DNA from 2 places in the Neobacillus sp. DHD-1R genome. Region 1 is predicted to be linked to the other one. Evidence: riboswitches for the same ligand, from Rfam matches in the RefSeq annotation. Region 1 holds a riboswitch; the other holds the start of a gene.
The links. Region 1 has a riboswitch for FMN ahead of AC3ANL_RS17395 (ECF transporter S component). Riboswitches for the same ligand answer to the same signal wherever they lie in the genome.
Positions count from the first base shown of each region.

Region 2: it holds a riboswitch for FMN, as region 1 does, so the genes downstream of both, ribE (riboflavin synthase) here and AC3ANL_RS17395 (ECF transporter S component) in region 1, are expected to answer to the same signal.

Region 1 is NZ_CM173232.1:3,536,260-3,551,225, reverse strand. Features, by position in the region: gene rluB (23S rRNA pseudouridine(2605) synthase RluB) at 68-805, shown strand; gene resA (thiol-disulfide oxidoreductase ResA) at 907-1,440, shown strand; gene resB (cytochrome c biogenesis protein ResB) at 1,454-3,079, shown strand; gene ccsB (c-type cytochrome biogenesis protein CcsB) at 3,080-4,264, shown strand; gene AC3ANL_RS17420 (response regulator transcription factor) at 4,458-5,174, shown strand; gene AC3ANL_RS17415 (ATP-binding protein) at 5,171-6,952, shown strand; gene sigX (RNA polymerase sigma factor SigX) at 7,205-7,756, shown strand; gene AC3ANL_RS17405 (negative regulator of sigma-X activity) at 7,731-8,921, shown strand; gene AC3ANL_RS17400 (peptidoglycan DD-metalloendopeptidase family protein) at 9,332-10,099, shown strand; FMN riboswitch at 10,643-10,778, shown strand; gene AC3ANL_RS17395 (ECF transporter S component) at 10,938-11,522, shown strand; gene AC3ANL_RS17390 (ferredoxin) at 11,642-11,890, opposite strand; gene AC3ANL_RS17385 (YpbB family protein) at 12,150-13,196, shown strand; gene AC3ANL_RS17380 (RecQ family ATP-dependent DNA helicase) at 13,187-14,692, shown strand; gene AC3ANL_RS17375 (CPBP family intramembrane glutamic endopeptidase) at 14,689-14,966, shown strand, end outside.
Region 2 is NZ_CM173232.1:2,169,226-2,184,191, forward strand. Features, by position in the region: gene AC3ANL_RS10400 (carboxypeptidase M32) at 122-1,657, shown strand; gene AC3ANL_RS10405 (TerC family protein) at 1,938-2,717, shown strand; gene pssA (CDP-diacylglycerol--serine O-phosphatidyltransferase) at 2,985-3,611, shown strand; gene AC3ANL_RS10415 (iron-sulfur cluster assembly accessory protein) at 3,717-4,019, shown strand; gene AC3ANL_RS10420 (Cof-type HAD-IIB family hydrolase) at 4,113-4,856, shown strand; gene AC3ANL_RS10425 (cold-shock protein) at 4,985-5,185, shown strand; gene AC3ANL_RS10430 (YwbE family protein) at 5,306-5,506, opposite strand; gene AC3ANL_RS10435 (hypothetical protein) at 5,499-5,702, opposite strand; gene katA (catalase KatA) at 5,975-7,435, shown strand; gene AC3ANL_RS10445 (CBO0543 family protein) at 7,606-8,130, shown strand; gene AC3ANL_RS10450 (GyrI-like domain-containing protein) at 8,269-8,739, shown strand; FMN riboswitch at 8,879-9,025, shown strand; gene ribE (riboflavin synthase) at 9,187-9,846, shown strand; partial or broken gene ribB (3,4-dihydroxy-2-butanone-4-phosphate synthase) at 9,907-10,515, shown strand; gene ribH (6,7-dimethyl-8-ribityllumazine synthase) at 10,650-11,120, shown strand; cobalamin riboswitch at 11,226-11,419, shown strand; gene AC3ANL_RS10470 (ABC transporter substrate-binding protein) at 11,610-12,575, shown strand; gene AC3ANL_RS10475 (FecCD family ABC transporter permease) at 12,541-13,602, shown strand; gene AC3ANL_RS10480 (heme ABC transporter ATP-binding protein) at 13,606-14,966, shown strand, end outside.

The sequences.
Region 1 (14,966 bases):
AAATAAGAAGTATTCTTGTTCACTAGTTGGTTTCTTTATATCCGGAAAAAATTTTTGAGGTGAAATAATGGAAAGATTGCAAAAGGTAATTGCTCGAGCGGGGATTGCTTCGCGGCGAAAAGCTGAGGAGCTAATCAAAGAAGGGCGAGTAAAGGTAAATGGGAAAGTGGTTAAAGAGCTCGGCGTCAAGGTGTCACCTTCTGATAAGGTAGAGGTAAATGAAGTCCAGATTGAGAAGGAAGAACCAGTTTACTTTCTTTTATATAAACCTAGAGGTGTTATTTCTAGTGTAAGTGATGACAAGGGGAGGAAGGTCGTCACTGATTTTTTCTCACATTATAAAGAAAGAATTTTCCCTGTCGGCCGACTTGATTATGATACATCTGGATTATTGTTATTAACAAATGACGGAGAGTTTGCTAATTTACTAATGCATCCTAAGAATGAAATGGATAAAGTGTATGTGGCAAAAACAAAAGGAATTCCATTAAGGGAAAATCTTCGGAAATTAGAAAAAGGCATTCATCTTGAGGATGGCAAAACAGCACCTGCTAAAGTTAAACTGCTTTCTGCAGATAATAAAAAGCAAACGGCTATCGTTGAAATTACGATTCATGAAGGACGGAATCGTCAAGTTAGACGGATGTTTGAAGCAATTGGGAATGAGGTTTTAAAATTAAAACGTGAACGTTATAGCTTTTTGACCTTAAACGGTTTAAAGACAGGAGAGGCTCGGGAATTGACTCCACATGAAGTTAAACTGCTCAGGGCTCTTGCTATGGATACATCAAAGAAAAATTCATAAAATCGTCACATTTACTTTCTCTCGTTAACACTGTGCGAGTGTTGCAAAATGCTATAATTAAAGACAAACTGTGTCGTGAGTGATTTACTGGAGGGTTATTAATGAAGAAACGGCGATTAGTAATGAGAACAGTTATTTTACTTATCCTAGGTGCTGCCGTTGCCTATTCTCTTTATGCCAATCTTACAAAAGATAATAAACAAAAAGTCGCGGTTGGGGAAATAGCGCCTGATTTTGCACTGGTTGATATGCAGGGCAATAAACATCGTCTTTCAGAATATCGAGGGCAGGGTGTATTTTTAAACTTTTGGGGAACTTGGTGCCCTCCTTGTAAGAAAGAAATGCCTTATATTAATAATCAATACAATCAGTATAAAGATAAGGGTGTTCAAGTCTTATCTGTAGATATTCAAGAACCAGAACTTGCTGTCAATCAATATGCAGAACGTCTTAAGCTTGATTTTCCGATAATGATTGACACTGAAAAGGAAGTTATGAATGTGTATGGGGTTGACCTGCTTCCAGCCACATTTCTTATTGATCCAAATGGAAAAGTAGTGAAATATTATACTGGAGAGCTGACTGAAAATAAGATTAAGGAATTTATGGAGTCAATTAAACCTAAGGGATTGTAGGGAGTTTTTTACAATGAATGATGTTAAATGTGAATGCGGGCATGTGAATCCGCATGGAACCGTGCTGTGCGAAGCCTGTGGAAAAGTGTTGAATGAAGAAGATAGGAACAATAAAGAGCTTCTTGACATGCGCTATGAGGGAAGTGCACGACGGTCACAAACCTATAATAAAACCTTTATAGATAAAATTTGGAATTTCTTCTCATCTGTTAAAGTTGGAGTTTGGATCATTATCATTATCTTAATTGCTTCCACACTAGGTACGATTCTTCCGCAGGAAATGTACATCAACCTTCCGCCTGAAGTGTATTATGAGCAGGAGTATGGCTGGTTCGGAAAATTATATTATCAATTAGGCCTCCACGACTTATACGGTTCATGGTGGTACTTAATATTAATCGCAATGCTAGGCACCTCACTTGTTATTTGCAGTCTTGATAGGGTAGTCCCTTTATACAAGGCGCTTAAAGCTCAAAGAGTAACAAGACATGAGGGCTTCTTGAAGCGTCAACGTGTTTTCGGTGTCACAGAGCATCCAGAGGGGGATAATCTAACCACTCTCAAAAAGCATTTCGAAGAAAGACGTTATCATGTACGTGAAGAAAATGGCGATTTATTAGCAGAAAAAGGTCGTTTTTCTCGTTGGGGCCCATACATAAACCATGTAGGGCTGATCATCTTCTTATTTGGAGCAATGCTCCGGTTTATCCCAGGTTTTTATGTGAATGAGAATCTATGGGTAAAAGAAGGAGAGACAGCTGTAATCCCTGAAACGGGAGAAAAATATTATTTAAAAAACAATCAATTTATTTTGCAGCACTATGATAAAAATGAAGATAAGACGTTTGAAAAAGCGATTGAACAAGCAGGACAGGTGGTGAAAAATTATCAATCTAATGTTGTGCTATACAAACGAGTTAGCCAAAACCTCCCTGGGGAAAAGCCGGAATTAGAGAAAGAAAAGGAATATAAGGTACGTGTTAATCACCCCCTAACGTTTGAAGGTTATTCTGTTTTTCAATCCTCCTATCGAAGTGAGCTAAAAGCAATGTCCTTTGCCCTGACAAATAAAAAGACGAGTCAGGCATTTGGGGAGTTGAAAATTGACCTTGAGGATCCAAAGGCAAAGTATGATCTCGGTAATGGCTATACAGTCGAGATTCTTAATTATTTTCCAGACTTTGAATTTAATTCAGACGGGGAGCCAACAACAAAATCGCGTGTCCCCAATAATCCTGCTTTCATTTTTCGGATGACTACCCCTGATATTCCAAAAGGGGAAACTAGTTTTGTTGCGATTAAGCAAACCATTGAGCCGTTTGGAGATAATCAGAATAAAATGTCGTTTAAAGGGATTGAAACCAAAAATGTGTCAGGATTCACAGTGAGAAAGGACTCTTCCCTATGGGTAATTATTATAGGTGGGATCATTTTCATGATAGGTGTTATCCAAGGTGCCTATTGGAATCATCGTCGGATTTGGATACAAAATAAAAATGGACAGGTTTGGATTGCTGCACATACAAATAAAAATTGGTATGGCATAAAAAATGAAATTGAAACCATTCTGAAGGATACAAAGCTGGCCATACCCGATGATCAACTTCAAAGGGAACCTAAGGAAAAGGAGGGAGTCTAGTTGGCAACACTAAGTAGTAATTTATTATTTATTGCTTTTATTTTATATTTAGTTTCGATCATGTTTTATGGTGGCTCTATTAAAGCAAAAGCAGGGATGAATGAAAATAAAGGAACCAATAAATGGGGGACCATTGCTGTATTTTTAACCATTATTGGTTTTATATCGCAACTTGGATATTTTGTCACCAGATGGATTGCAGCAGGACACGCTCCGGTAAGTAATATGTTTGAGTTTACAACTTTTTTTGGAATGGCTCTTGTAGGTGCATTCATTGTAATTTATTTTATTTATCGAACAACATTATTAGGACTTTTCACAATGCCCGTAGCGATCTTGGTTATTGCTTATGCAAGTATGTTTCCAAGGAATATTACCCCGTTAATCCCAGCATTACAAAGCTATTGGCTTCATATTCATGTAACCACTGCCGCAATTGGTGAAGCCATTCTTGCAATTAGCTTTGCAGCGGGATTGATATATCTTGTAAAATCGATTGATCAAACAAAATCTAACAAACGAACATTTTGGCTCGAAATGGTCATGTTTGCCTTAGTGACTGTACTAGGATTTGTCGCTGTGTCATCCGTATTTGCAGGAATGGGCTATCATGAAAAGTTTAATTGGATTGATAAACATGACAATGCAGCCATAATGGAATATACGATGCCTCCGATCACAGGACCACATGAAGGCGAATTAGTGACAAAAGATGGATTTACACCGTGGATTGATGTACCAGCTATTATAAATGCTAAAAAGTTGAATACAGTCATTTGGTCATTATTAGCGGGTCTTATTTTATACGGATTAATCAGATTGATTCTTAGAAAGAGAATTGCAGCCGCTCTAAAACCACTTGTAAAAAACATTAAGCTTGATTTTGTCGATGAAATCAGTTATCGCTCTGTTTTAATTGGATTCCCTGTCTTTACGCTAGGTGCACTTATCTTTGCGATGATTTGGGCGCAAATGGCGTGGTCTAGATTCTGGGGTTGGGATCCGAAAGAAGTGTGGGCCTTAATCACATGGTTATTTTATGCAGCATTTTTACATCTACGTCTTTCAAAAGGCTGGCATGGAGAAAAGTCTGCATGGCTTGCTGTAATAGGGTTCGTCATCATAATGTTCAATTTGGTTGCTGTAAATCTTGTGATTGCCGGGCTTCATTCATATGCGGGGTAAACATTCAAAAATGGCATAAAACAAGATTATAGCCTTCACTTAGGAAAAGTGAAGGCTTTTTTAAAAATTAAGTAATTATTTCTAAATTTATTAGATTGTCAAATTATTGACACTTTTAATAGGAGTAATTACCCTTAAAATATAGCAAAAAGTGCTACCATTTTGTAAAATAAACACCATGGGGTGATTAATTATGGAAAAAGACGTAAAAATTTTAGTTGTAGATGATGAGGAAAGAATTCGCCGATTATTAAAAATGTATTTAGAGCGAGAAGAATATATTATTGATGAAGCTGAAGATGGTAATGAAGCATTGGCAAAAGCATTTGCAAATGATTACGATGTGATTCTGCTTGATTTAATGATGCCAGGTAAAGATGGAATAGAGGTTTGTCGTGAATTAAGAGAAAAAAAGGCGACTCCTGTCATTATGTTGACAGCAAAAGGGGAAGAAATCAATCGTGTTCAAGGCTTTGAAGTCGGCACAGATGATTATATTGTCAAACCATTCAGCCCAAGGGAAGTAGTCTTGCGTGTTAAAGCGCTTTTAAGACGTTCATCACAAACGAGTTACTTGCAAACAGAAACAACAACAAAAGACGTTATTGTTTTTCCACATTTAACCATTGATAACGATGCCCATAGAGTAACGGCTGACGGCAAGGAAGTAAGCTTAACTCCTAAAGAGTATGAATTACTCTATTTCTTGGCAAAGGCACCGGATAAAGTGTTTGATCGGGAACAATTACTGAAAGAAGTTTGGCATTACGAATTTTTCGGTGATTTACGAACGGTTGATACACATGTAAAACGACTTCGTGAAAAATTAAATAAGGTTTCTGAACAAGCTGCAAGAATGATTGTAACGGTTTGGGGAGTGGGCTATAAATTTGAGGTAATTAATGAATGACCTTTTTACGAAGTGTTGTAGGTAAACTTTGGTTTACAATTCTTTTCTTAGTATCATTTGTACTGTTTATCTTAACAGTCATGCTTTTAGAATTTACCCAAAACAACAACATTCGTGAAACCAAAGATGATTTAACCAATACAGCTGAAAAAATTGCCCATGTTTTGGAAGAACATCCGAATGAGAAATTACCACTTGGATTAGAAATCTCTTGGGATATTATTGATGATGTTACCAAAGTGGTTGTTGTAAAAAATAAAAATGAAGTATATTATTCTCCAAATACTGAAAATAATAAAAAATTAACGATTACAGATATAAAAAATGATAAACAATTATCACAGGTCTTTGTGAACAACAAGACAGTTGAGAAAGTATCTGACCTTTCAATTAATAACAGCAATAACGATGCCAATTACTCCATAATTGGTGTTCCACTCCATCTGCCCGGTGAAAAAGGCGGAGCGGTATTTATTTATCAATCACTAGAAATAACGCAAGAAACTACGCATTCCACAACAAAATTTATTTTACTTGTTGCGGGTGTTGCAATCATACTAACCACTATTTTTGCCTTCTTTTTATCTACTAGGATTACAGCTCCGCTAAGGAAAATGAGGGAGGCTGCATTTGAAGTAGCAAGAGGCAAATTTGACACAAAGGTCCCTATCCTGACCCATGATGAAATAGGGGAGTTGGCAACGGCCTTTAATCAAATGGGCAGGCAGCTAAAGTTTAATATGAATGCTCTTAATCAAGAGAAGGAGCAGCTTTCTAGTATCTTAAGTAGTATGGCAGACGGGGTCATTACCTTTAATCGAGATGGAACCATTCTAATCACGAATCCACCTGCTGATCGTTTTTTGCAATATTGGTATTATGAAAAGGGGGAGCTCGGACCGGATTCTGAGTCGATTCCTTCACAGGTCATGGATCTTTTTCAGCTGGCGGTTGATACAGAAAATGAGCAAATTGGTGAAATATCACTTCAAGGTCGCCATTGGGTTATTTTAGTCAGTCCGCTCTACAGTAATCGATTTATTCGAGGCGCTGTAGCTGTTCTGAGGGATATGACTGAGGAAAGAAAATTGGAGAAAATGAGAAAAGACTTTATTGCCAATGTTTCACATGAGCTAAGAACACCAATTTCCATGTTACAGGGCTACAGTGAAGCCATAGTTGATGATATTGCCGAATCACAAGAAGAGAAAAAAGAAATGGCGAAGGTCATCTATGACGAATCCTTACGGATGGGCCGGCTTGTAAATGAACTCTTGGACCTAGCTCGAATGGAGGCTGGACATATTCATTTATCGATGGAAGAAGTTAAGCTCACTTCGTTTATTAATAGAATTATTCATAAATTTCAAGGGTTGGCAAAAGAAAACGAAATTCAATTGTTTGCAGAAATTGAAAATGGTATAGAAGCGGCTTTGTTTGACCCTGACCGAATTGAACAGGTGCTCACCAATCTAATTGATAATGCGCTTAGGCATACACCCAAAGATGGTCTAGTGAAATTAACTGTAACCTCGGAAGTCATGGGGATCAAGATTGAAGTCAAAGATTCTGGTTCTGGAATTCCTGAAGAAGACCTGCCATTTGTTTTTGAACGCTTTTATAAGGCGGATAAAGCCAGGACTAGAGGCAGAGCTGGAACAGGGTTGGGATTAGCGATTGCAAAGAATATTATTGATGCTCACCGCGGCACAATTTCTGTTCAAAGCAAAATGGGCATAGGAACAACATTTTCCTTCTTAATTCCACGAAAAAAGTAATATTAACCAATATTTTGCCGATTGTTCTTGATTCACGAGGAACAATTAATTTAGTCATATTCAAGCGGAGTGTTACTCATGAATACAAATAAGGCTCATCCAATAGGATGAGCTTTTTCTAACTAAAACCCAACTGCTTGGAATTATTTGCAGTAAATATATTCCATTTTGTTAGAAAAAAGTCTATATTTATAGGGGTGAAACCTTTTATACATATATATCGACTAATACTATGAACGGGGAGGGGATTTGATGGACTCCGTTTTCGATGAACTATACCAAAAATATCATCATGACGTTTTTCAATTTCTTTTTTATATGGTTAGGAACAAAGAACAAGCTGAGGACCTCGTCCAAGAAGTCTATATTCGGGTATTTAAGGCCTATAATCGTTTTGAGGGAAAAAGCAGTGAAAAAACATGGCTGTTTTCGATTGCAAGAAATGTTGCGATTGACTCTTTTCGTAAACAAAAGGGCTGGAAAGAAAGATTACTGGAAAAATTTGATTGGTCAACCAATCAGGTAAAGGATGAGTTTCCAATTCCAGAAGAAATTACCGTCCAAAAAGAAGAAATCAGATGGATTTACCAATGTCTTGAGTCTTGCACCTTGGATCAGCGGTCAGTCATTATTTTAAGATACTTACAGGATTTATCGATAGCGGAAACAGCTCAAGCGCTAGGCTGGACGGAAAGTAAGGTTAAAACAACACAGCACCGCGCATTAAAAGCATTAAAGAAGCAAATGGAAATGTTTTTTGAAAAGGAGGGATTATCTAGTGAAAAAGTCAGAGTGGAGCGATAGAGAGCTCGAAGAACTATTAAGGCAAATGCCCAAAATACAAGACCATCGCGATCCTCGTGACATTTATCAAAATCTTTCTTTTAAAAAGCGAAAACTGAAACCACGGCTGCTGCCTGGTCTGGCTGCTGCGGCTGCACTGCTTCTATTTTTCATCTTAATACCAAATTTAATGGATGGTACAAACCGTTCATTTGATAACGCCCAAGAGCAAAAATCCACAACAAGCAAAGAAATGGATGCTGCTCAGCAGGATTCAACAATTGCACTGAAAAAAGAAGCTGTCCCTTATGAAGAAAAAGCAAAATCAGGTACAGCACAAATGGAGCCTAATGGTACTGAAACGATTAAAACAGCTATTTATGATGATCAAGTCGAGAATGGAACAGTGTTAACCTACTGGATTCCAGATTTGCAAGCGCAATACCTCATCCCGGTTTCAACCATAATACCAGATTCTAAAAATCAGTCTTGGTTAAATCTATTTAATGAAAACATGGCAAATTTAAGAGAAGAAGAATGGGGATTAAGTGACTTTTATCCATTAAACATGACGATGAAACTGGACGATAACAATCAAGATGTCTTGATTGATTTACCAGCAGATCATCAATATGGACAGGGATCCGCTACTGAAACGAATTTTATGAATGTACTGAATAAAAATATAGCTTCTAATAGCAATAGCAAAAAAATTAAATTCACAACAAACGGCAAAATTGGAATTGAATTAGGTAATTTTGGTCATGTGGAAGAAGTTGAGGTGATTCCTCGAGGAAAACATGCTTATTTCTTTTATTATCCTGCGAATAGCGACATACCATTATTAACACCATCTAATGAAACCTATAAGGATATTTTTTCTGCAATAGAGGCAATGAAAACAGAGCCATCAGGTGTTGATTTAAAAAGTTCTCTTACCCATTTACTTCCAATCCATCATGTATCCATAAAGGATAAAACTTTGATTATTTCATTTAAGGGAAATACTAGTATGCAGGATAACCAACTTTCCTCCATTTCTTTTGAAGCCTTGCTTTTAACAGCAAAGGAGTTTGGCATGGAACAGGTAATCGTACAAGATTCCTCATTGACACATATAGGTTCATTTGATTTAACTAAAGAGAACAAGGTCCCACTAGCACCGAACTTTCGAAGTATTCAATAAACAAAAAATCAACCCTTTGTGGTTGATTTTTTTGCATGATAAGAAAATATTAATTTTGGCTTTGAGAAATGTCCTGCTCCAGGCGCCATCGGCTAGTGTACTTCGCTCTTCTCCCTACGATAAGTCAACATCGGTTCGCTCGGCTCACCGTGTTTCCTTTATCTCAGTCGAAGCGCTCCAGTCCATACGCCGATAGGCGGGCGCCTTCCGCTTTTCTTGGAAAAGATGCGGTCACAGAAGAAGGTAAAGTTTATATTGAATTATCTCTGTAAAATGAATAAAAAACAGCAAAACTCCAAATTATAACAAGTATGCTCAAAGTTCCCTCTGTGAAGCAATATGTTCTAAATGTGAATAGACGAACATAAGTTATGGAGGAAAGGACAAGGTATAAGGAGGAAAAGAAAGGCATGCGTGACTACATAAAGAGATTTTTAATTGCCATAATTATGGCGCTTTGTGTCAGTTTATTATTTTTAGGTGGAAAACATTCGGAAGCAGCGGGTATGCCGCAGCCAATAGAAAGTAATGATCACTGGATTTGGCCATCTGATGGTGTCATTTCCGATACATATGGAACAAGGCATGGAAATCATAAAGGAATTGATATAGCCGGGAAAATAGACGCTCCGGTGCTTGCTGTTGAGGATGGAGTGGTTGTTAAGTCGTACTACTCCACTTCATATGGAAATGTAATCTTTATTAAACACCCAAGTAATTTTGTTACCGTTTATGCACATTTAAACAAGCGTTTAGCTGCACAAGGTCAGATGATTAAACAAGGTGACGTCATTGGTAAAATGGGCCGAACAGGTCAAGCAACTGGAACACATCTTCATTTTGAAACACATCAAGTAGAATGGCGATATGATAAGAAATATGCGATGGATCCAGAAAAGCTGTTAGGGAAAGCGGATGTGGGTGAATCCGTACAAGCTGGGATTGCTAGTATTGGGGATACAGTATTAGAGGTAAGTTCGCATCTTCACCCGCAAAGTAATGATATGAGAGTACAAACAATCCGTTCATCCAATCCAGGTAAATATTTAGTTAAACAAGGGGATACTTTGTACTCGATTGCAAAGAACCAAAATATGTCAGTAACTAGAATAAAAGACCTTAACCATCTGACGTCAGATTTGATAATACCGAATCAAATCCTAATTGTTCAGCAATAGGTAACGCGGCTGTCTCAAAATGGTCTGACCATTTTTGTGGGACAGCCTCTTTTTTGATTTATAAGAATTTATAAGTTTTGACTTCGAGAATTGTCCAGCTCCAGAAGAGCAAGCTTCGGAAGCATTACTTCGCACGAAGGAAAAGCGATAGCTTTTCCGAGGAGCGCCTTAGCGGCTAGTGTCCTTCGCTCTCCGCCCTACGATAAGTCAAGCACGAATGCGCCTCCGGCTCTTCGTGTTTCCTTTATCGCGTTTAACGGGCAGTAGATTCTCAACTGCCCGTAAGAACCCGATCGGCTCAACTAACAATCAGCGAGAAGAACGTTCGCTGATTGAAGTTTCACCTTATCTCAGTTGGAGCGCTCCATAAGGAAGGCAACGGCAGCATTGGCATCGCACGAAGGGAAAGCGTAAGCTTTTCCGAGGAGGCCATACGCCGCAGAACAGGGCGCTTCCGCTTTTCTAATAAAAAGAGGACAAAGTAATTTTTATACTTAACAAAAGTGGCTTTCTTTAGTATAATAAAGTAGTAATTTCATATCGATCTATCTTCGGGGCAGGGTGAAATTCCCGATCGGCGGTATAAGAGTAATACTCTTGAGCCCGCGAGCCTTATTATTAGGCAGGATTTGGTGCGATTCCAAAGCCGACAGTATAGTCTGGATGGGAGAAGATGGAGGTTCTGCGGACGTTCAAAATTGTGATATTTGGAACGTTTATTAAGCGTACCTTTGTAAACTCCCTCAAGTAAATTTGTCTTGAGGGAGTTTTATTTACATAAGGTCTGTTGCTGAACCTCTCTTCCTAACGTGATGGATCCAAAAAAGGAGAGAGGAAGATGAAAAAGAAGATGAAAACAAAAAGAATGACTGTAAAGGCTTATGTTTCGATTGGGATGTTAAGTAGTATTGCGTATTTATTAATGCTTTTAAATTTCCCACTACCACCATTTCCAAATTTTTTATTTATTGATTTCAGTGACATTCCAGCATTAATTGCCGCTTTAATTTTTGGACCGGTGGCTGGAATTTTAGTTGAGTTATTCAAAAATGTTCTTAATTATATTGCGACAGGAAGTCAGACAGGAATCCCTGTAGGACATATTGCTAACTTTCTAGCAGGTATTGTGTTTATCCTGCCAACATATTATGTTTATAATAAACTTAAAACAAGAAAGGGAATGACAATTGCGTTAATTATCGGAACCGTTACAATGGCAATTGTGTTGAGTTTATTGAACTATTTCTTCATTTTACCAGCCTATACAGTTCTGATGGGGTTCCCGGATATGCGTAATTTGGTCGTCCCAGCCATCTTACCTTTTAATGTAATAAAAGGTGTCATGATGTCGTTCATCTTTATGTTACTGTTTGTTCGGATGCAAGGATTGATTAATAAATTTTCCAACATTAAAAATGCATAAACCAAAACAAAGGCCTCCGATTTGAGGCCTTTGTTTTGGTTTATTTCCATAAGAAAAAGAGGATGTCATTTTAGGGGGACATCCTCTTAGTAGCTTAAAAATATCTTTTTGACAAAATATTATTCAAATTTAGTTGGATTACCTTCAAATGGCTCATCAGCAACTTTAATTGAATCTGTTGGACAACCTTCAAATGCATCCATCATGTCGTCGATTAAAACATCTGGAATTTCAACAATTCCTTCGTTTTCATCAAGTGTTACAAATGCAATGCCTTCATCATCATAATCATAAATATCTGGTGCAGCTGCGCCACATGCTCCACATGCGATGCAAGTTTCCTTATCAACAATTGTATACTTTGCCATGAAAAAAACCTCCCAGTAAAATAACAAAAAATATTCTAACTTGTTTCCCAAACTAATATGGAAACGCATTACTACATCTATTGTAAAACTGTATGGTCAACTTTTCAATAGAAAAATGCTATTTAGAAATGAGTTAATTCATTTCAATTTGTTAAACTTCTACATATTTGCCCAACAAGTTATTCGATTTCATGGTAAAATAAAATCAGAAAAAATGGGAAATTTGTCGATAATATGCGAAAAAAGTGGTGGAGTAAAAATGTTGCAATTAGAAACCATCATTCTTTATTGTTTAAAACAATTAAATAGTGAACGGACCATTTATTCCGTCTATCATCTTATAAAAGGAAAAAAGTCATCACAAACCATCCAAGATGCTCATTTATTTTCGTTGAAGAGATTTTTTGGGATATATGAATCATTATCCCGTGAGTCTTTTGATGAAGTTATTGATAAAATGCTTGCAAACAAGTGGATTGTCAGTAGTGGCGATCAACGATACCTTTTAACGCAGTCTGGACATGAACTTTTAGAAAATGCTTCATTTCCCGTTTATATCAATGGCTGGAGTTATCATCCCTTTACAACCTTGTTTTGGGAAAGGCTTTCGCTGTTTATTCAAGTGACTTCGAATCTTGTTTACGGGGAAACAAGGTATCTTCCCATTCAAAAAAATAAGGATGTTCACCTATGGTTAAAATCAGCTTTAAAAAAGCTCAAAATACCTAGGAATGAGTTGGGGGCAGTCTTATTTTCTGAATTAATGGTATGCTTTAATGACGAAAAGGAGATCGATCCATCCATATTAGTGTTTCAATTAACTGGTTTTCAGCAAATAGGTTTAACACCGCTCCAGGCAGCAAAGAAGTTAAAGTTGGATATACACGATTACCAAATCGGCTTTATTCATGCACTCCATTATCTATTGCAAACCATTGAAAAGGATACTCATCGATTTAGCATCCTGCCTGCACTTATTAAAGACTTGAAGCAGGATGATGAATTAACCATTACATCTAGAAAAACGTGGAAACTTTTAGAGCAGGGATACTCTATCGATCAGATTGCGAATTTTAGGCATTTAAAGATAAGTACAATTGAAGACCATCTTGTGGAATTTGCCTTACATGTTGATGGTTTCTCAATCGATCGATATGTTAATAAAGAGTTACAAAAAAAGATAGTAGAAATTTCTCAGCTTCTTGGAACTAAGCAGCTAAAGCTGATAAAGGGAAAATTGAAGGAAGCAACCTATTTTCAAATTAGGTTAGTGTTTGCAAAGTATGGTGAAAATGAATGCAATTAGAAAAGCTTTTAGAAAAACACTTTGGCTATCAATCATTTAAAATTGGGCAAAAGGAAGTTATCTCATCCATCCTTGCCGGGAAACATACATTAGCTATGCTCCCAACAGGAACGGGAAAATCATTATGTTATCAACTTCCTGGTTTTATACTAAAAGGGCATATTTTAATTATTTCTCCTCTTCTTTCTTTAATGCAGGATCAGGTAGAGCAAATGAAACTGATAGGAGAAAAAAGGGTCATTGCACTAAATTCGTTTCTTACTTCCACAGAAAGAAACCATGCGCTTCGTCATTTAAAGGAGTATAAGTTTATCTTTATTTCTCCTGAAATGTTAGGGGTACCTTTTATCATAAGTATGCTTCAACAACTATCTATTTCGTTATTCGTAGTCGATGAAGCTCATTGTATATCCCAGTGGGGTTTTGATTTTCGGCCAGATTATTCAAAGTTAGGCAACATTCGAGAAAAGTTAGGTAATCCTTTAACACTCGCACTTACCGCAACCGCTACAAAAAAGGTACGTGAGGACATTGTTGTTTCACTAGGACTAGAAGAAATCATTAAAATAGAATCGACGATTGATCGACCAAATATAGCCTTTTTAGTTGAAGAATTAAACACCTATCATGATAAGCAGAACCGAGTGCTCGACCTTGTTAAACAATTGCAAAAGCCAGGAATCATTTATTTTTCAAGTAAAAAGGCGGCAGAACAAATGGCTTCGTTACTAGTAGAGAAAGATATCTGTCAGGCAATGGCCTACCATGGGGGAATGGATCAAAACACAAGAATATTGATTCAACAACAATTTCTCCATAATCAACTTGATGTTATTTGTGCAACCAGTGCGTTTGGAATGGGAATAAATAAGGAAAATATTCGGTTTATTATCCACTATCATATGTCGATGCAAATAGAATCCTATCTCCAGGAAATCGGCAGGGCAGGCCGTGATGGACTGCCAAGTGTTGCCATCCTATTATATTCACCAGGTGATGAGCAGCTTCCACTTCAACTTGCAGAAGGGGAATTGCCAACAGAATTGCAAATAGATTGGTTGTTTACACAAGTACAGCAGGATCAATTGTTCAGGGATGGTAAAATTGAACTAAATCAGCAATTATGCGATCATGGCCGGTTTTCAGAAGTTCAGTGGAGAATCATCAAGGATTTCATCAATAATTCATCACTTGAGAAAAGCTCCCTTAAAGGTTTACAGTTGGATTTAAAGAAATTTGTTAAAGAAAGATTAGAAGTAAAGATAACTAATATTTATCGAATGAAAAAATTCGTGGAAGACACAACGTGCAGACGTGCATGTATTTTAGATTATTTTGATGAGCAATTGGTAAACAAAGTACCCTCATGCTGTGATCTTTGTGGTTTGACACTAGATCAATATCATTCTGTTGAAAATACAGTGCCAATAAATAGGGAAGAAAAATGGAAGGATTACCTTGCCAAAATTCTATTCAAGAGTGAGTTGAGTGAATGAAGAAGAAATATCATGCACTGATTGCAGGCTTAACTGATAAAGAGCTTCTTTATCATCTGTATTTAACACAAATCATTCTCTTGGTTATTTCCTTTATTTTAGGATTTATATTTTTTGACCATTTTTCATATTTAGCCAATTTTCACTTCCATGACCTAAATATTTTAAAAATAGGTATTCCTGCTGGTGTAGCTGTTGTCATCTTGGATATTGTGTTAATGAAATGGCTGCCTTTTTCTTTTTATGATGATGGGGGATTGAATGAAAGGATCTT
Region 2 (14,966 bases), 1.4 Mb from region 1:
CAAAGAAGAGATTTTGAAATCTTTTTCCATATTTGAATTTTTAAATTATAATGGATGTGGATGTGTTTGTTTCATTAAGATATCCTTTTAGAGATAGAAAAAAAGTTAGGGGGAATTACATATGGAGAATAATGTGGTGGAATCAACTACACTTCAGCAAGCATTAAAACAATTTAAATTATTAGATGAAAAAATTACCCATTACTCAAGTATTATAGGTCTAGTTGACTGGGATCAAAAGGTGATGGCACCGAAAAAAGGCAGAAGTGTTTTTGCAAAAGCCGTTGGGTCATTGCGGACGGAAGTATTTAAGCTTTCTGTATCACCCACAATGGGAAATCTATTAGAAACGCTAACATCGTCCGAAAATGAGTGTAAATTAGATGAGGTTACGAAGGCGAAAGTAAGGGAGTATAGAGAGTACTACCAGAAATCCAAAAGCATTCCAGCTGATCTTTTTAAAGAATATAGCATTTTAACCGCACAGGCTAATGATGCATGGGAAGTGGCAAGGGAAAATAACGACTTTCAGCTGTACCTTCCATCTTTAGAAAAAATTGTTGAGTTTAAGCGGAAATTTGCAGAAATTTACGGGTATGAGGATCATCCATATGATGCACTGCTGGATGAATTTGAGCCGGGATTAACGGTAAAGAGACTAGACCCTTTATTTGCCAAATTAAGAGAATCGAGTGTTAAATTATTAGAACGAATTAAGCAAAATGGCAAACCAACCAAGGTTGAAGTATTTAATCAATCATTTGAAATAGAGAAACAAAAGGAATTTAATCGGTTCATCTTGCCCATCATTGGTTTTGATATGGAAGCTGGACGTCTGGATGAGACTGTTCATCCATTTGCCCAAACAGTTAATATTGGAGACGTTCGCTTAACCACGCGTTATTTAGAAAAAAACGTCCGGTCAGCTTTATTTGGAACCATTCATGAAGCGGGACATGGTATTTATGAACAGCATGTTAATCCGGACTTTGAGGAAACTGTTCTTCAGAGTGGAGCATCATTTGGAATTCATGAATCACAATCGAGATTTTTGGAAAATATGATCGGCCGCAGCAAGGAATTTTGGAATTACTTTTTCCCTAAGCTTCAAGAATATTTTCCTAAGCAATTGAAAGATCTATCTGTTGAGGAGTTTTATCGTGCCGTCAATACGGTTGAACCTTCATTTATCCGTGTCGAAGCTGATGAATTAACCTACAACCTGCATATTATGCTCCGTTATGAGATTGAAAAGGCTTTAATAGGCGGAGAGATTGAAGCAAAAGATTTACCGTCCATTTGGAATCAAAAAATGCAGGATTATCTTGGAATTACCCCAGCGACTGACACAGAAGGAGTTCTTCAAGATGTTCATTGGTCATTTGGCGGAATCGGCTATTTTCCATCCTATTCGTTAGGGAATCTTTATGCGGCTCAAATTCTTCATACGATTCGAAAAGAACTGCCTGATATGAATACCTATATTGAAAGTGGCAGATTTGACTTTATTCAATCATGGTTAAAGGAGAATATCCATCAGTACGGTAAGCTGTATACTCCCAATGAATTAATTGTAAAAGTAACAGGTGAGGAATTAAATGCTGAATACCTCGTGCAATATTTAGAGGAAAAATATACAGAGGTATATGATTTATAAATCTACAAACAAGTGGTTGACAATTAATACGACGTTTAGTATATTAATAGTAATTAAATATTTCCTTTTTAAAGGGGAGTAGCTGCTACAATAAAGTCGTCAATTCGAGAATTCTTTTCTCCGGCTTTATTGGCAACATGGACGTTGTTAGCAAGACCTTTACTTTACTGTAAAGGTCTTTTTGTGTATTTTTAGGCCTTTACTGTATCCGGTAAAGGCCTATTTTTATGGCATTAGGAGTATATTTAAAAAAATCTAACAATCTAAGGAGGAACTACTTATGGATTTTGCTTTATTACTGGAATACGGGTGGGTTTTACTAATCTTGGTTGCATTGGAGGGGCTATTGGCTGCAGATAATGCCCTTGTCCTAGCGATAATGGTCAAGCATCTGCCGGAAGAACAGCGAAAAAAATCTTTGTTTTATGGATTAATTGGAGCATTTGTGTTCCGGTTTGCCTCATTGTTTGCGATCTCATTCCTAGTTGATGTGTGGCAGGTTCAAGCAATAGGTGCTCTCTATTTATTATTCATGGCCGGAAATCATATTTTCCGAAAGGTGGTTAAAGGAAAGGCAGAAGAAAAAGTGGAGAAAGAAGTCCGAAAAACGAGTGGCTTCTGGACGACTGTATTTAAAGTGGAATTAGCGGATATTGCCTTCGCGGTTGATTCTATCCTTGCTGCTGTAGCGATGGCAGTTGTCCTTCCAGACACAAAGCTACCCAATATCGGTGGACTGGACGGAGGGAAATTCTTAGTGATCTTTGCCGGAGGAATCATTGGTTTAGTCATTATGCGTTTTGCCGCAAATCAATTTGTTAAGCTCCTTGAGCGAAGACCAGGTTTAGAAATTGCTGCCTTTTCGATTGTGGGCTGGGTTGGTGTTAAACTTGCTGTTTACACTCTTTCACACCCGTCATTAGCCATCTTAAATGAGGAATTTGCCCATTCAACCGAATGGAAGGTAACCTTCTATGTTGTTTTAGTTGGGATCGCGGCAGCTGGTTGGTTTCTTTCAAAGGATCAAACTGTAGAAGCTGCAAATAAAGCGAACGTTTGATAACGAACCCGCCAATTGGCGGGTTTTCATTTATGTAATAAGATGGTAAATTAATATAGACATACTATTTAATGGAAAAGGGATATTAAAATTAGTCGGTGTAATTTTGTTTTTCCAAATTTGTAATGAAAAACTGTATAATAAGGTATATAAACAAGCAAAGAGTTGCGTAGTTTTATTAATCGTTTTGGAGTGATACATATTATTAGAAACAGTATTCCTAATCTTTTTACCTTAGCTAATTTATTTTTTGGTTTTTTGTCTGTGATGTATTCAGCACAGGGGGACTACAAGAATGCCGCCATTTTAATTTTAATTGGTATGATGCTGGATAGCATGGATGGACGTATTGCCCGAATTCTCCGTGTCGAAAGTGATCTGGGGAAAGAACTTGACTCTTTAGCTGATATTGTCACCTTTGGTGTGGCGCCTGCCATGATGGCCTACTATTCGTATTTTTCATTCTTCGGTGTTGTTGGCATGGCTGTTGCAGGACTCTTTCCTTTATTCGGAGCCTATCGATTGGCTCGATTCAATATTAATGCCGTGAAATCATCTATAAAATATTTTACCGGGGTTCCGATTACGGCGGCCGGCGGTTTATTAACACTTTTGACGCTGTTTCAGGGGAAAATGCTTGGTTTCATCTTTGTCATTGCCTTTTTTGTTTTATGCTATTTAATGGTAAGTACCATTAAAATACCAAGCTTAAAGGATATCCCGCTGCCGAGATACGGAATCATCATTACACTTTTTTTGGGATACGCCATCTACATCGTCTTTAAAAAAGAACAGCAGAGATTCCCATATTTCATCTACGTAGCCATTCCCCTCTACGTCACCTTTATTGGATACCAGCTGGTGAAAACAAAACGGAAAAAGAGCTTAAAATAAAGATTAAATATATTTGAAATTATGTTGATTCAACACTTAACACTGTCTATTTTTAAACAATCGTGGGATAATAATATAGAATACATAACAAGAGGAGAGCACAAAATGGACGTTAAAATTAATCGCAATGCAGCAAAAGCATTAAAAAAAATGTTAGAACAAGATGGCTCAGAAGGAAAACTTTTTCGAGTTTACGTCACAAATGTTCATGGAGATCATGCCCACTATGATTTGATGCTAGATACTCCAACTGAAAATGATGAAGTGGTTAAAACCGATAAGGATATTGATATTATTCTTGAGAAAAATAATGAGTATCTTGATGGTGCCTGGATTCAATTTTTCCATGTTCCAAAAGAGGAGTGGTTGATTACTAATCCTAAAATGGGCGGACACCACCATCATTAATATAAAAGCAAACACTTGGTTTTTAACGCCAAGTGTTTTTTTATCGAGGAGATTCATAAAATAGATAAAAAAGTCAAAAGGGAGAATTTACTAATGAATCAATTTAAAAATGAAATTAAATTAATTGCCTTAGACATGGATGGGACCCTTTTAAATAGTGATGGACAAATATCCGAAGCAAATCGCCAAGCAATCAAAGCTGCCCAAAATAAGGGGGTATATGTTGTTCTTAGCACTGGGCGTTCATTGTTGACATGTCGGGAGCATGCAGATGCATTGGAACTGACCTCCTATCTGGTAACGGTTAATGGCAGTGAGATTTGGGATGAAAATCGGGAATTAGTCGAGCGGAATCTGGTGAAATCTGAGCTGGTACAATGGATGTGGGAATTAACTCAGCAACATAAAACAAACTATTGGGCAATCGGCACGGACCGCCATTGGCGAAACGAAATGCCTGAGGACTTACATAAGAAAGAATGGTTAAAATTTGGATTTTGGACGGATGATGATGAAACAAGAGCAATAATATTAAAAGAACTTGAAGCAAAAGGGGAATTTGAAATTAGCAATTCCACTTTGAGGAACATCGAAGTTAACCCTGCTGGCATTCACAAGGCTAGAGGACTAGAAGTGGTTTGCAGCAGATTAGGCATTAAAATGAAAAATGTTATAGCAGTTGGAGATAGTCGAAATGATTTAATAATGATTAAAGAAGCAGGAATTGGTGTAGCAATGGGAAACGCTCAGGATGTCGTTAAGGAGGCTGCAGACTGGGTCACTTTAACAAATGATGAGGACGGGGTGGCACGTGCCATCCACAAATGGATTCTTTGAAGTTGAATGGAAAAATTTAAATTAATAGATGTTTTTATGGTATAGGAGGGTTGAAAATGGGTAAACATATTTAGGCAAGTATATTTTGCAAAAACATGTATGGTTACATGCTAGGAGGCTACAAAGAAATGGAACAAGGTAAAGTAAAATGGTTTAACAGTGAAAAAGGATTTGGATTCATTGAGCGTGAAGGTGGAGAGGATGTATTCGTACATTTTTCAGCCATTCAAGGTGAAGGATACAAATCTTTGGATGAAGGTCAAGAGGTTACGTTTGAAATCGAAAATGGCCAACGTGGACCACAAGCGGTAAACGTTCGTAAATCATAAGACCTGCCAATCTTGGAGGATGTCTCAAGGACATCCTCTTTTTGTATGGCTTTTTACAAAAAAACATCTGCTACACGAGCAGATGTTTTTTAAGAATGATGCTAATAACGGAAAAGTTTTTTAAACATCTTGAATTTCCTTGATTCTACCAACTTGTCCATCTGTTAGTCTCACTTTAATACCATGAGGATGAAAACTCGAGTTAGTCAATATATCTTTCACGATGCCCGCTGTTAGTTTTCCACTTTTTTGATCCGCTTTTAAAACTATTTTCACAGAAGCCCCAGGGTGAACATCCTTTCTGTTCTGGCCGTTAGACACCCATTTTTCTCCGTGAATTACTAACTTTTTTGGTCTGTTGACTTTTCATCTTTTTGGCACTCTGGGTGTTATTTGCATTAGTATTCCCTGATGCTGCTTTGTTTTTTTTATTTTCAAGCTGCTGTTTCATCGCTTCTTGTAAGCTCATTTTCTTTTTTGGTTCTTCAGCTTGGTTTGTTTGATTAGATTCACTCATAAAAAATCCTCCTATAAAAAGTGTCATGTACAGTATAATCTATTTTCACCTTAATTAATAATCATCCATTCAAGATAAAAAATTTTTAGGACGTTATTTCTATATTTTTGGAATAACGTCCTTTATTTTTAATACTTATGTAATAGTAGGTACAGGTTGGTATAATTTAAAATCCATATTAATTAAAAATAATTATTAATTAATATGGATTTTAATTAAATTTATATTATAATCTATTTAAGTTTCTAAAAAATAGTTTACGAGGTGATTAAATGAGTAACACGAACAACCATTTAACAACAGGAAATGGAGCACCTGTTGGTGATAATCAAAATTCGATGACTGCAGGTTCACACGGTCCAACTCTCATTCAAGACGTACATTTACTTGAGAAATTGGCCCACTTTAACCGTGAACGTGTACCGGAGCGGGTGGTGCATGCCAAAGGTGCAGGCGCACATGGTTACTTTGAAGTCACAAATGACATGTCTAAATTCACCAAGGCAAAGCTGTTTAATGGGGTTGGAAAACGAACGCCAATGTTCATCCGATTCTCAACTGTAGCTGGAGAATTAGGTTCAGCAGATACGGTTCGGGACCCGCGTGGTTTTGCAGTTAAATTTTATACAGATGAAGGAAACTATGATTTAGTAGGAAATAACACACCAATATTCTTTATTCGTGATGCCATCAAGTTTCCAGATTTCATTCATACTCAAAAGAGAGATCCAAAAACACATTTGAAAAATCCCAACGCAGTCTGGGATTTCTGGTCGCTTTCCCCTGAATCCTTACATCAAGTAACATATTTAATGGGAGATCGCGGTCTGCCTGCCACGCTCCGTCACATGAACGGTTATGGAAGCCATACCTTTAAGTGGGTAAATGAAGATGGCGTAGCTGTATGGGTGAAGTATCACTTTAAGGCAGAACAAGGCGTTAAGAATATGTCGGCAGAGGTGGCAGCTAAATTAGCGGGTGACAATCCAGATTACCATACTGAGGATTTGTTTAATGCAATTGAAAGTGGAGATTTCCCCGCATGGAAGTTGCATGTTCAAATAATGCCATTTGAAGATGCTATTACGTATCGATTTGATCCATTTGATGTTACAAAGGTATGGTCACATAAGGATTATCCATTAATTGAAGTAGGAAGAATGGTGCTGAACCGCAATCCTGAAAATTATTTTGCGGAGGTTGAGCAGGCAACATTTTCGCCAGGAACGCTTGTTCCAGGTGTGGAGGCATCTCCGGATAAGATGCTTCAAGGCCGATTATTTGCTTATTCCGATGCCCACCGCTATCGTGTAGGACCAAACCATAATTTACTTCCAATCAACCGGCCAAAAGTGGAAGTTAATAATTATCAACGTGACGGTGCGATGCGCTCTGACAATAATGGCGGCGGTTCGGTTTATTATGAACCTAATAGCTATGGGGGCCCGCAGGAAACACCCGAACATAAACAAACTCCATTCCAAGTTACAGGTGCAGCCGAGCAGGTCTCCTATGATCACGACGATCATTATACCCAAGCGGGAGACCTTTACCGGTTAATGACAGAAGACGAGCGGAGTCGTTTGGTGGATACAATCGTGGGTGCAATGAAGCCAGTGGAAAGAGATGATATTAAACTTCGCCAAATTCAACATTTCTACAAGGCTGACCCAGAGTATGGAGAGCGAGTAGCAAAAGGCTTGAATTTAGCCATTCCGCAAGAAGTAAAATAAGCGTTGGAAGAGAATGTTTCAAGTCAAAGGGTCAGACCCCACTATGTGTAGCAAACGTGGGGTCTGACCCTTTTTACTCAATTTAACCAGTAGTTTTTCCAGATATCTGTCATAAATTTTCAAATAACTGGAAAAATAAAAGTACCAAGAATGTGAAGGAGTCTATACCTTTGAATCTGAACATTGTCTATGGAGCAATATTTATTTTTTCGGCAATTAAATGGGGAGATTGGAAAAACTGGAGGGCGTATTATTCTACTTACTTATTTTTAATGGTGGGGGATCTCCTCTATCAATTTCTGTTATTTAAACATAGTATGTGGGAATACATACCTGTTGGAAGTGATATAGGATGGGCTAAACATACTCACATAGCGTTGCTGGTTATATTAATAAAATATCCTGCAACTATTAGCATATTTCTAGGACATTTACCAAAGGAGAAATGGAAGAAATTATTCCACATTCTTCTATGGACTATTATTTATACCGTGAATGAATTTGCGGATTTGAAAATAGGGGCATTAGTGCATAAGAATGGTTGGAATCTAGGCTGGTCAGCTTTTTTTAGTTTTGTTATGTTTTCTGTCTTGGCTGTACATTATAAACATCCTCTTTTAGCTTGGATCCTCTCTGCGATCTATGCCACTTTTTTGTGGAATGTATTTGATATACCACAAAGTATCTTAAAATAATTTTGGAGCGAGGCAGCCCTAGGCTGTCTGTTTGGTTTCAAAAAATTTTTTTCACGAAAAGGCTCGAATTATTTTAGCAGGAATTCCAGTGATAATTTAAGAATAATAGAAATATGCTTGTACAAAGGGGGGATATGCTTGGGAATCCAAGTAATTGAAAAAGCTGAAATGAAAGTAGTGGGACTTTCATGGAATGGTACATACTCGCAAACGCAATCTATTTCTAGTCTTTTCACGATGATGGAAGAACGTCTCGATGAAGTTTTACATCAGACGGAAGAACCAATCTTAGTAGCACCTTTTCATAGCAGAGAAACCGAATTCACTTATTATGTAACCACACCAGTCGAAAAAATTGAAGATGTACCAGCAGGAATGGTGGGCTTTACCATTCCACGTAAAAACTACGTGGTTGCATCCCATAAAGGAAGGCTAGAGGATGTAGAAAATACGTATCATCGGATGTTTTCCTGGATGAAGGAATACGGGTACGACCATGATCATCAAGCACTAAGTTTAGAAATTTATCATGAAGCTCACAAACAGCAGAACGGAGCAGGAGACCTTTCATTTGACATTTATTTACCGGTTAAAACTTATAAGAAATAATGGGCATTTAATCATGCAATGAAAAAAATAAGGAGAGTCTTTTTAACTCCTTATTACGAACACATGTGAAAATATTCACAAACAAATTTTCTTTACAGTATAAATAAAGTATACTAATATGAAAGTTAACAAGCTGAATAAATTCCTTCGGGGTCAGGTGAAATTCCTAACCGGCGGTGATGAAGCATTGCTTCTAAGTCCGTGACCCGGTTAACATTTTTGTTAAACGGTGGATCTGGTGAAACTCCAGAGCCGACAGTTAAAGTCTGGATGGGAGAAGGAAAAAAGCGGATTAATAGTAGGGTGAAATATGCCTATTTTTAAGCCTTTATTTTCTAATGCCTTTTTCAAGACCCTGAAGAGAAAATTCTTTTGGGTCTTTTTGTATTTCATTTTTAAATGAGAATAATAAAAAGAGTAAAACCTAAGTAAGGAGTCGTAACGATTATGTTTACCGGAATCATTGAAGAAATTGGTGTGGTTTCAAATTTTCAGCGCACTGGCGAATCGTTTGTTTTATCGATTCAAGCGAACAAGATACTCAATGATGTTCACCTTGGCGATAGTATAGCCGTTAATGGGGTGTGCCTTACGGTTACTTCTTTTACAAGTAAGCATTTCACCGCTGATGTCATGCCTGAAACGGTCAAAGCCAGCAGTTTAAATGCAGTGAAGCGCGGGGCAAAAGTCAATTTAGAAAGAGCGATGGCAGCTGGAGGAAGGTTTGGCGGTCACTTCGTTTCGGGGCATATTGATGGAACTGGGGTCATTAAACGAAAACAGGCAGTAGAAAATGCCGTTTACTATGAAATTGAAGCAGACCCTGAATTGTTAAAATATATGATCGAAAAGGGTTCTGTTGCAGTCGATGGGACAAGCCTAACTATTTTCGCAGTAACAGAACAAAGTTTTACTCTATCGCTGATTCCTCATACCTTATCGGAAACAGTCGTAGGGCTTAAGGGCTCAGGGGAGATTGTTAACTTGGAATGCGATATGGTCGGTAAATATATCGGCCATTTTATCAAAAACTTTTCAAGTGAGACACAACGAAAAAGCAAGTCTGGTATCACGGAAAGCTTTTTAGAAGAAAATGGGTTTTACTAACCTAAAGTCTAAAAATTGCATCCATCCATGACTGTTAGATAAATAAAAGGAGTGATAAGCGTGTTTGATTCTATTGATGAAGCCCTTAAAGATTTAAAAGAAGGTAAAGTGATCATTGTTTGTGATGACGAGGATCGGGAGAATGAAGGTGACTTTATCGCTTTAGCTGAAAAAGCAACACCAGCAGTGTTAAATTTAATGGTTACGCACGGAAGAGGCCTTGTCTGTGTTCCAATTGAGCAAGAACTAGCGCAAAAACTTGAATTGATGCCGATGGTTGCTAAAAACACGGATCCTCATGGAACAGCTTTTACCGTAAGTATCGATCATAAATTTGCCAAAACAGGAATTTCGGCATTCGAACGATCTGGTACAATCTTAAGTTTGCTTGATCCAGAGGCTAAAGCCGAGGATTTTAAAAGACCTGGACACATGTTTCCTCTCATTGCTAAAAAGGGCGGAGTGTTGGAGAGAACAGGGCATACTGAAGCAGCGGTTGATCTTGCGAAGTTATGCGATGCAAAACCTGCTGGGGTTATTTGTGAAATCCTGAATGAAGATGGAACAATGGCACGTGTTCCTGAACTCCGTAAAATTGCGGATAAGTTAAATGTAAAGATGATTATGATCAAGGACTTGGTTGAATATCGAACTCAAAAGGAAAATTTGAAGAACGTGAGATAAAATTAACCAAAATTAATTTTTTATCGGTATTTTAAATGCCCATCATTCAAGAAAAAAGCTTGATAAATGAGGGCATTTGTACATGACTATAGAAAAATTAAACTAATGGAGGCATTAACATGGGAAATATTTTTGAAGGAAATTTAGTTGGCTCAGGATTAAAAATAGGAATTGTAGTGGGACGTTTTAATGAGTTCATAACCAGTAAATTATTAGATGGGGCACAGGATGCATTAAAAAGACATGGAGTCAGTGAATCCGATGTAGATATCGCCTGGGTTCCAGGTGCATTTGAATTACCGTTAATCGCTCAAAAAATGGCAAAAAGCCAAAAGTATGATGCTGTCATCACACTTGGGACAGTCATCCGCGGCGCGACACCACATTTTGATTATGTATGTAATGAAGCAGCTAAAGGTGTTTCAGCAACATCATTAGCGACTGGTGTTCCTGTTATTTTTGGGTTATTAACCACTGAATCCATTGAACAGGCGATTGAGCGTGCAGGAACCAAGGCTGGTAATAAAGGCTGGGATTCTGCAACATCTGCCATTGAGATGGCCAATCTACTCAGAAATATTGAACAATAATGCTTTTAATGAGTAATGATAAAGTCACCTCTTAAGCTGGCTTTAATATTATTTCTTAAAATCATATACAAATCATTACGCTACTTTTATAATAAAAGTAACAAAATAGATCTTTAAAGATTAGGTGCTAAAATCTTAATATGAGATTTTAAGCTTAAAAGGGAAGTTTGGTTAAAAGCCAGCGCGGTCCCGCCACTGTAAATGGGAGCAACCTATAATATGTCACTGTCTAATAGGATGGGAAGACGTAGGAAGCGATGATCATGAGCCAGGAAACCTGCCTAATTCTTGTGCGCCAATTAACCTACGTGGATAGGAGGGTGTTGAAGGCTAGACTACTTTTACTTTATAACAGTAATTGAATCTAATCACATCAACATCTCCATTTTACAGTGGAGATGTTTTTTTGTTGCTGAAGAAGTTAATGGGGCACAGGGGGATTTATTTGTTGTTACATAAATTTTTATTAAACAGAAGGCAGGAGAAAAAATGAAGAAATGGTATTCGCTCTTATTAGTAGCATTATTGACATTTGGTGTTTTAGCTGGTTGTGCTGAAAAGAAAGATCAGGTGAAACAGGAAAATAACACGAGTGTGGAAAAGAAATCAGCAGAAGTCACTTTTCCAGTTACGATTAAAGATGCATTAGATAATAATGTTGTGATTGAGAAAAAACCAGAAAAGATTGTCTCACTGATCCCAAGTAATACAGAAATTGCTTTTGCATTAGGTCTCGAAAAAGAAGTAATTGGTGTGTCTGATTTTGATAATTATCCTGAAGAAGCAACGAAAAAAGAGAAAGTCGGCGGGCAAGAAATTAACCTAGAAAAAATCATTTCCTTAAAACCGGATCTCGTTTTAGCACATGAATCATCAGCTCCTATATCTAAAGAGGGACTTCAACAACTGCGCGATGCTGGTATTACAGTGCTGATTATTAATGATGCGCAAAATTTTGACCAAGTCTATGAGTCGATTGATATGATTGGGAAAGCTACTGGAGAATCCAAAAATGCAGCTGAGATTATCACGGGAATGAAGGCTAAATTGGCAGAAATCAAAACTAAGGCGGAAGAAATAAAAGAAAAGAAAAAGGTATTTGTGGAGGTTTCTCCTGCACCAGAAATTTATACACCTGGAAAAAATACCTTTATGGATCAAATGCTCACTGTGATTAATGCAGAAAACATTGCAAATGATCAAGAGGGCTGGATTAAAATTGATCAAGAGGCCATGATCAAACGGAATCCCGATGTCATCATTACCACTTATGGCTATTATGTAAAGAATCCAGTTGACCAAGTTCTAAGCCGCAAAGGCTGGGAAACGGTTAACGCTATAAAAAATAAACAAGTCATCGATGCTGATTCTGATCGTGTGACCCGCTCAGGCCCTAGGATTGTTGAAGGAGTAGAGGATCTTGCAAAGGCAATCTATCCAGAGGTTTTTAAATAATAAACTTCTCGCCTACATACTGGCAGGGGTTTTCCTTTTCATTTCTATTTTATTAGGTATTTCGATCGGAACAGTTTCGGTTCCCATGTTAACTATTATTCAAATAATAAGTGATAAGCTATTTGGGTTTATTTCACTCGGACAAATCGACCCCATGTATTCGAGTATTGTCTTAAGCATTCGCTTACCTAGAGTCATCTTATCAGGCCTTGTCGGGGCGTCTCTTGCTATTGCAGGGGCGGCCTTCCAAGGTCTGCTGAGAAACCCGTTAGCAGATCCCTATACATTGGGTGTTTCATCGGGGGCGTCCGTTGGTGCCGTGCTTACACTGTTTTTTCATCTTTCCATCCCATTTGTCGGCTTGTTCACCTTACCATTACTAAGTATTTTATTTTCATTTTTCACGATTATTTTGGTCCTTACGTTTGCCAGTAAAATTGAGCGCTCGATGAGAGTAGAAACGATTATCTTAACGGGTATTATTTTTAGTTCTTTTCTAGGTTCAATTATTTCGCTTATGATAGCTCTGACTGGGGATGAGCTTAGGCAAATTATTGGCTGGCTTTTAGGAAGTGTATCAATGAGAGGCTGGGAATATATTAAAATCATGCTGCCCTTTTTTATTATCGGTTCTGTCCTGCTTATAGGTAATTCAAAAGAATTAAATGCCATGTCATTTGGGGAAGAACGGGCACAACATTTAGGGGTCAATGTTCAAAAAAGAAAGTTAATTATCTTGACTGCTGGTTCCATTTTAACAGGAGCGGCAGTGGCCGTTTCGGGAACAATTGGATTTGTTGGACTTGTGATTCCCCATCTCTCAAGATTATTATGGGGTCCCGATCATCGGCATCTTCTTCCATTATCGATCATTACCGGGAGTGGTTTTTTAATTTTAGCTGATCTAATTTCGAGAACGATTATTTCGCCGACAGAGCTGCCGATTGGTGTGATAACGGCCCTAATTGGTGCACCCGTATTTGCCATGATATTACTGCAAAGAAAACGGATGGAAAGGAGAGGATAAGGAATGCTTAGCGTACAACAAGTTTCAGGCGGATACTCAAGTGAACCTGTTCTAAAGAACATTTCATTTGAAGTAAATCAAGGGGAATTGTTCGGGATCCTAGGACCTAATGGAAGTGGAAAAACAACTTTATTGAAAATGCTTAGCGGGATTTTACCCTTTCATCAAGGGAAGATTTTTATTAAGGGAAACCCGCTCCAGGAATACCAGACAAAACAACTGGCCCAAATTATTGCAGTCCTTTCTCAACATTCATCCCAATCTTTCTCTTACACGGTAAAAGAAACGGTTTCGCTTGGCCGCTATGCTCATCAGAAGGGATTGTTTCAGACCTGGAATAAAGAAGATGAAGCAGTTGTCCAAAGAGTCATGGAGCAGATTGGTGTCTCGGCATTTCAAAATAAAAATATTCAGGAGTTATCGGGCGGAGAGAAACAGAGGGTCTTTCTCGCACAAGCATTAGCCCAAGAACCTGAAATTCTCTTATTAGATGAACCTACCAACCATTTGGATTTATCGTATCAAAAGGAATTACTAGATTTCTTAAAAAAATGGACGTCAGAAAATAGCTTAACAGTTATCTCGATTTTCCATGATTTAAATCTTGCAGGGCTTTATTGTGATCGCTTGCTTCTCCTCGAAAACGGAACGATTAATATCGATCATGTTCCTAATGAAGTGCTTAGGGAAGAAAGAATTAGAAATGTGTATCATACAGACATTCAAAAACATCCCCATCCAAAAGTGGCTGCTCCACAGATGGTCTTGCTCCCAATTGAGTTTAAGAAATCAAACCGTTTTGAAATAGATGAAACGTACGTATCTGTTTCTGAAGAATTGATTGAGGTAACAACCCCTTTTTCCTTAAGAACCATGTCTTCAGGTGTCTTGGGTTCTGGAACCGGCTGGCATCAAACATTCGTAAATCGGCATGTGAACAAGGATTACAACTGCAGCGACCATCGCATGGAAATGGCTGCATTTTTAAAAGTAAAGGGTTTTGAACCGTCAGAGACCGTTGGCATGATGACAGCGGTTGTATTGGAAGATGTGGTATACAAATTGTTTAAACAAGACGGCTTCTCCCTATTGGCAGTGGTCACTGCGGGGGTTGGTAATGCGATCGATGCTTCAAAAAGTGTACAGCATACATTTGAGATGACACCTGGAACGATCAACACCTGGATTTTTGTGAATGGTGAACTGACAGAGGAAGCATTTATTCAATGCATCATGACCGCAACGGAAGCAAAGGCAAAGGCATTACATGACTTAAAAGTAATGGATAAAGTCACTGGAACAATCGCTACAGGCACCTCGACAGATAGTATTTTAATTGCTGCTTCTCAAACCGGAGAACTGTT